DNA from 2 places in the Nonomuraea sp. NPDC049269 genome. Region 1 is predicted to be linked to the other one. Evidence: riboswitches for the same ligand, from Rfam matches in the RefSeq annotation. Region 1 holds a riboswitch; the other holds the start of a gene.
What was found. A riboswitch is a leader RNA that binds a small molecule or an ion and turns the genes downstream of it on or off. The one in region 1 is predicted to bind cyclic di-AMP.
Positions count from the first base shown of each region.

Region 2: linked by a shared signal. The riboswitch ahead of ACGFNP_RS49965 (NlpC/P60 family protein) and the one ahead of ACGFNP_RS54490 (C40 family peptidase) in region 1 are both predicted to bind cyclic di-AMP.

Region 1 covers NZ_JBICSO010000013.1:105,238-108,747, reverse strand. Annotated here, with positions in the region: gene ACGFNP_RS54495 (NlpC/P60 family protein) at 1-758, shown strand, start outside; cyclic di-AMP (ydaO/yuaA leader) riboswitch at 1,586-1,744, shown strand; gene ACGFNP_RS54490 (C40 family peptidase) at 1,818-2,336, shown strand; gene ACGFNP_RS54485 (hypothetical protein) at 2,621-2,824, opposite strand; gene ACGFNP_RS54480 (hypothetical protein) at 2,912-3,510, shown strand, end outside.
Region 2 covers NZ_JBICSO010000011.1:126,370-129,879, reverse strand. Annotated here, with positions in the region: gene ACGFNP_RS49975 (RDD family protein) at 1-1,022, opposite strand, end outside; gene ACGFNP_RS49970 (amino-acid N-acetyltransferase) at 1,120-1,677, opposite strand; cyclic di-AMP (ydaO/yuaA leader) riboswitch at 1,967-2,123, shown strand; gene ACGFNP_RS49965 (NlpC/P60 family protein) at 2,210-3,172, shown strand; gene ACGFNP_RS49960 (LuxR C-terminal-related transcriptional regulator) at 3,194-3,406, opposite strand.

The DNA.
Region 1 (3,510 bases):
GCTACAAGCGCAAGCTGGAGACGGTCGCCACGCTGCGCGCCCAGGTGGTCGCGATGGCCGTCGACACCTACAAGCTCGGCCCCGACGCCGGCTCCTGGCCCACGATGGTCGGCCAGCCGGACCCCACGGGCATGCTGGGCGGCCTGGCGCTCGCGGACCAGTTGTCGCAGGAGAAGGTAGCGCGGCTGGCCGCCTTCGACCGGGAGAACCGCGGGCTCAAGGACGAGCGCGACAAGGCCGAGACGGCGCTGCAGGCGGCCGACAAGGAGCGCGACGGGGTCGAGAAGGAGCGCTCGGAGGTCCGCAAGCTCATCGCGCAGCAGAAGAAGCTGCTCGAGAAGCTCGGCGCCTACAAGACCGGCGACCCGAACAGCACCGGCATCAAGTACACGGGCGCGGCCTCCGGTAACGCCGCCGCGGTGCTCAGGTTCGCGTACGCGCAGGTGGGCAAGCCGTACGTGTTCGGCGGTACGGGGCCGCGCGGCTGGGACTGCTCGGGGCTCACACAGGCGTCGTGGCGCGCGGGAGGCGTCTCTCTGCCCCGCACCACCTGGCAGCAGTGGGCCTGGGGGTCCTCTCGCAAGGTGGATCTGAAGGATCTGCAGCCGGGCGATCTCATCTTCAGCTCGGGGCTGGGGCATGTGAGCATTTATGCGGGCAACGGGCAGATCGTCCATGCGCCCCAGACCGGCGACGTGGTCAAAGTCGTCACCCTCTCCTCATATGGCGGCACGCTGGTTGGGGCTATCCGTCCGTAGCTCTCTTTTTATGAGCGTTATTTTTTGTACGGGGCGCGCTTCTCCGGTGGAGGGCTGGGCGTTTCTTTTTTGCTCTTGTACGGCCAGCCCGGTGAGCCCCACCCGCCCTACGTGGCTGGGACCTGTCCAGGGGCACGCTTCTCCGGTGGAGCCGGCTGGGCGCCGTGACGTGCGCATTCTTGGCCCCGGTCCGTGGATTTCGGCGGCCGGTGTCATGCCTAGAAGTGAGAAATGCCACCTCGGTGTCTGTGTTCCCGGTGTGGCTTGCCTGGCCTTTTCGGCGTGCGAGTGACCTCGGCCGACGACAACGCCCGTAGTTGGGTCGGCGTCGCCTGGGCCGTCAGCGCGAGCTCCACGTGCGGGAGGCGGAGTTTCGGCGGGCGGCTCGTATCGACCATACCGGCGGCAGGGCCGTGCTCGGCGTGATTTCCGCATACTTGCTGATCCGCGACGTTCGACGGGAGTCGTACCTGTCCTGGGGTCTCGGCGGCAAGATCCCTTAGGCGCCTGGAGATCGTCGAGGGCCTGTTGCTAACGGGATTAGTGGTGCAGAAGTGACGAATGGGACCTGACAGATCGGGGTTTCGTCAAGTGTGAGAAGGGTCACATTTGCGTAACATAAACCGCTGTTCCATCTGGGATTGCGGTCCTGACTGAGGGTCCTGCCTGATCCTGACAACCCCATGACGCCTTTGCCAGTTCGTTACTGAGGGCGTAGCTTCTGGCCTCGCGGCGAACAAGCCATGGCGTCGCGGCTCTCATCGGGTCTCCGATGTGGACAGATAAAAAACCGTTTGGTCACCGCCGTTCCCCATGTCATCGATTTGGGCGGTGATCTGCCGAGTCCGTGCAGTCAGGAGGCACGGAGCCGGGGACCCAGCGATCCCGTCCCAGGGATCAGGGGTGAATCGGCGCTTATCGCGCCGTAGGGCGACTTCCAGGCCCGAATCCGTCAGCTAACCCGGTAGGCGTTCGTGGAAGATCCAAGGAGAAATCCTGTCTACCTCCCCGCATAACCCCCGTCTGTCCCGCCTTGCCCTGAGTGGCGCAGCACTCACGATGACCGTGACGGCCGGAGGTGTGGTCCTCCACGCCCCGACGGCGCAGGCGACGACAGCGCGCGAACCGGCCGGTATTTCCCGGACGACCACCACGGCGGGTAAGACCGTCAAGTCCGTGAAGAAGGCCGCGCGCCAGACGGCGGTCGCTCGGCAACAAGCTAGGGCCCGCACGGCCGTATCCGTGGCCAAGGACCAGCTCGGTGACCCGTACCGTTACGGGGCCACAGGACCTGGCTCCTTCGACTGCTCCGGTCTCGTCCAGTACGCCTGGAAGAAGGCCGGCGTCAAGATCCCACGCGTGACGAACAGCCAGTTCGCGCGTATCAAGAAGAAGGTCTCCTGGAAGAATCTGAAGCCAGGCGATCTGCTGTTCTTCCATGGGCTCGGGCACGTTGGCATGTTCGTCGGCAACGGCAAGATGATTCATTCGCCGAGAACGGGTCAGACGGTGCGCATCGAGAAGCTCAGTGGATGGCGCAAGGCGTCGTTCGCGGGTGCGGTGCGTCCCGGCCTGTAAGGCGGTGCGTATCTGCCTGTAAGACCGTCACGAAGGTCCCGTCCCGCTGGGGACGGGACCTTCGCGCGTCTCGGCCCACTTCACCGGATGGACCTGTGGCAAGTGCCGGTCCGTCCTGCCGGGGAGTCCCCTCAGGCGTGCGGGTCCGTCTTGCCGAGGTGTCCCCTTATGCGTGCGCGTCCTGTTCGCCGGAACGTCCTCTCATGTGTGCGGGTCCGTCTCGCTGGGGTGTCCCTCATGCGTGCCGGGACTGCCCGTGACGGCCGGGCTCCTGTTGTGGGCGACTACGATCGGGGAACGTGTCCGTGCAGGTGAGCCGCCGAGTCGTGGTGGCGGGGGTGCTGCTCCTGGCCCTCGCCTCGGCCAGTGCCGTCCCGCACCAGGCCGCCGGGCCGGCTGACCTCTCGGCGACGGTTCGTGACCTGCCGCTTGGTGGTGGCCATCAACGGGCGACGCTTGGCGGCCCGTTGTCCGGTGGTGGCGATCAACGTGCGACCCTTGGCGACCTGTTGTCTGGCAGTCGCGATCAACGTGCGACGGATGGCAACCCTCCGCCCGCTGATCGCGATCAATCTGTGGAGGTTCGTGACCTGCCGTCCGGTAGTCGTGAGCAGCCGGTAGCGACGCCCGGTGATCGCGAGGTTCCGGCGGAGGCGCGGGGCCTCTGGGGTGACGGGGTGGATGTCGTACGGGGTGCGCGGTCGGTCGTGGTCGGGCACCACGCGGACACCGAACTGCTCCGAGACCTGGCGCGCCGGGCCGACGCCGCCGGGACGCGCGTGTCCGCCGTGCTCGAACGGCCGGTGCGGCCCGTGGTGCTCGTGCCTGGTTCGACGGCCGAGGCCGCCCGGGTGGCCGGGGTGGGGAGTGTCGCCGGGCTGGCAGCGGTGGCCGATGGGGGGCGGGTCGTCGTGGTGCCCGAATACTTCGGGCGACTGACCCCGACCGGGCGGGACGTTGTGCTCACCCACGAGCTCACCCATGTCGCCGCCGGGACGGAGCGGCTGCCTGTGTGGCTCTATGAGGGGTTCGCCGACTACGTGGGCTATCGCGACGCGGGGCTGCCGGTTCGGGTCGCCGCCGCCGAACTGGCCGCCGAGGTGCGGGCCGGGCGCTTGCCGAGTGGGTTGCCCGGGCCTGAGGCATTCGCGCCCTCATCTCGGGACCCTGTACG
Region 2 (3,510 bases), on a different contig from region 1:
GTCATGAAGTATTCGTAGGCGACATATATCGCCGTCATGATGATGGTCTGCACGATCCCGTAGGCGAGCGGGCCCAGCAGGCCGCTCGTCGTACCGGTCACGGAGTTGTAGCTGCTGAGCAGGACGGCCGCGAGAATGAGGCCCAGCACCCCGGACACGATGCCGAAGATGACACCGTCGATGATCCTCGCCACGAGCCGCTGCCACCACTCGGCGAGCGGGGCCGGGGCTCCGGGCGGCTGCATCCCGTACGGCTGGGCGCCGTAACCGGGCTGCTGGCCGTACTGGGGCTGCTGCTGCCCGTATCCGGGCTGACCACCGTACTGCGGCGGCTGCTGACCGTATCCCGGCTGGGACTGCTGCTGCTGGCCATAGCCGGGCTGCTGACCGTAACCAGGCTGCTGACCCGACGGGGGCTGCTGCCCATAACCAGGCTGCTGACCGTAGCCGGGCTGCTGACCGTAACCAGGCTGCTGGCCCGACGGGGGCTGCTGCCCATAGCCGGGCTGCTGGCCGTAACCGGGCTGCGACTGCGGCTGCTGGCCATAACCCGGCTGGGACGGCTGCTGCTGCCCGTAACCGGGCTGCTGGCCGTAGCCCGGCTGCGACTGCGGCTGCTGACCGTAGTCCGGCTGGCCGTACTCGGGCTGCTGGCCCGAGGCCTGCTGCTGCCCGTAGCCGGGCTGCTGGCCGTATTCAGGTTGCTGGCCGTAGCCGGGCTGCTGCCCGTACTGGGGCTGCTGCTGGCCATATTGCGGCTGCTGCCCGTAACCGGGCTGCTGGCCGTAGCCCGGCTGCTGCTGCTGGCCGTACTGCGGCTGCTGACCATAGCCCGGCTGCTGCTGCCCATAGTTGGGTTGCTGACCATAGGCGTCGTCCGCCCGGTAGCCAACGATCGTTGCATCCGGGTCGGGCCCGCCATAGGGGCGGCCCGCGTTGTGCTGTCCGTATTCGGGAGTCCCGCCAGGCGCAGAGTTCTCGCCGGATTCGTCCTGTGGATACGGCGGCTGTCCGGTGCTCACCGTGTCACCTCGCTTCGAGTGCGCATGTGGCACGTGTCAGGACACATGCCTGTGCTGCCCAACGTATCGACATAGGTATCAACAATCACCTTTCCCATTAGTCAAGGTCCGCGTCACCCGATGTCAGGTGGAGCAGCATGCGGGTGTTCCCCAGAGTGTTGGGCTTGACGTGTTCCAAGTCGAGGAACTCGGCGACACCCTCGTCGTACGAGGCCAGCAGCTCCGCGTAGACCTCTGGCGAGACCGGAGTGCCCTGAACCGGGCGGAATCCATGCCTCGCGAAGAAATCGACCTCAAAAGTCAGACAGAATACCCGGCGCAGGCCGAGCTCTCGGGCGGTCATGATCAAGGAGGAGACGATCCGGTGCCCGATTCCGAGGCCGCGGAACTCCGGGTTGACGGCCACCGTGCGAATCTCCGCGAGATCCTCCCAAAGCACATGCAGCGCGCCACAACCGACCACCTGGCCGCCGCGCTCGGCGATCCAGAACTCCTGCACGTCCTCGTACAGGGTGACGGTGGCCTTCTCCAGAAGCCGTGGTCCAGCGCCCGCATAGGTGTCGACCAGGCGCCTTATCGTCCTGACATCCGGCGTGCGGGCACGCCGGACGACGGTTTCCGCGTCCGGGACTGTCACTTCGGCGACCTGCTCCATGGGTCTCCAGAGTACAGATCCGATTACGGCTCCCCCCTAACTGCGACCTCTCCCCCATCTCATGACATCTGGTGGTTGATCGATCACGATGGGGGATCCCTTGGCTTCTAGGCTTCCATGTCTTGGCGAACTTGGTGGAAAAAGGACATAAAGTCTGTTCTGTACGGCCAAGCACGAGACCCTCTCGTGACCCTTCGGTTGCGAAACCTCTACTGACTTGGCAGTTCTGGTTGAGCACGAACGCGGAGTGCACTAGTGTCCAGCGACGATGTCACCCGCGCGAGCCAAGCGTGGAGACGCGCCCAATCTCCGCGAGGAGAACCGGGGACCCGCCGGTGGCGAGCTCATCCTGACGCCACCCTGGGGTGAATCCGAGCGATTCGTTCGGTAGGGCTGCTCCGGCCCGAACCCGTCAGCTAACCCGGTAGGCGCCGATGAGAGGAGCTGGTTGGTGAAGTACACCCGCAATCGCGAGGGGAAGCCGGCGGGCGCTCATGCCCGCCCTCCGGGATCCCGGAAAGCCTCCACCCGCTTGGGTGTCATCGCGGCGACCGTCGCCACCCTCCTGCTCGCCATCCCCGTCGCCTCCGCCGTCGCCGATCCCAAGCCCTCGCTGAAGGCCCTGTCCAAGCAGGCCGAGGAGCTCCACACCCAGATCGAGACGCTCAGCGAGCAGTACAACGGCCAGCGGGAGAAGCTCAAGACCGCCAAGAAGGCGGTCGAGTCGGCCCAGAAGACGCTGGCCGCCAGCGAGTCCGATCTCGCCACCAAGCGCGCCAAGGCCGCCTTGCTGGCCCAGAACGCCTACATGAACGGCGGCCTCGGCCACTCCCTGGCGTTCGCCTCCTCCGACGACCCCGAGAGCTTCCTCGACCGGGCGGCCACCACCGACGCGCTGGAACAGCAGCAGGGCGCCGAGGTCAACCTGGTGACCGCGGCCAGGGAGGCCGCCGAGCGGGCCAGGACCAGCGCCAAGACGCGCATCGACGAGGTCCAGGAGATCGTCGACGGCCTCGACACCAAGCGTGACAAGATCACCAAGCTGGTCTCCAAGGTCGAGAGCAGCCTCTTCAAGCGCGCGATCGGCGAGGCGGGCCGCCCCGGCACCCGCGCCGTGAAGGTGAGCCTGCCGGTCATCGGCGCCGGCAAGGCCGCCATAGCCGCCAGGTGGGCGCTCACGCAGCAGCTCAAGCCCTACGTCTGGGGCGCCGAGGGCCCGAGCTCGTACGACTGCTCCGGCCTGGTGATGGCGGCCTACCAGCGGGTGGGCATCTCACTGCCGCACTACACCGGCGATCAGTGGACGGCCGGCCGGCACATCTCCAAGGAGGAGCTGCGCGCCGGCGATCTGGTCTTCTTCTACGGCGACCTGCATCACGTCGGCATCTACATCGGTGGCGGCATGATGGTCCACGCGCCGCAGACCGGCGACGTCGTGCGCATCGCGTCCATCGCTCGCCGTCCGTTCGCGGGCGCCGTACGCATCGCCGACTGAACCTCCGGCCCGGCGGCGCGGTCAGATGAGCTGACGGCGGGCGGCCCAAGCCACGGCCTCGATCGCGGTGGCGACTCCGATGCGGTCGCAGATACCCCGTAGTCTCCGGCGTACCGTGCGCCCGCTGATATCCAGTCGTCTGCCCACCCGGTCAACCGTGACTCCCTTGGCAAGCTCCGCCAGCAACGCCAGATCCGCATGGCTGAGCTCGACGCCCTCAGTGAGCACATACATCGGGAGCCCTCCCCCCAACAGCAGAACTCGAGACGTCTCTGTCCGAGCAGAGCTGCTCGTCTCGCAGACGGTAAACGCATTCTGGAAAGGTCGTCAAGCAAGCC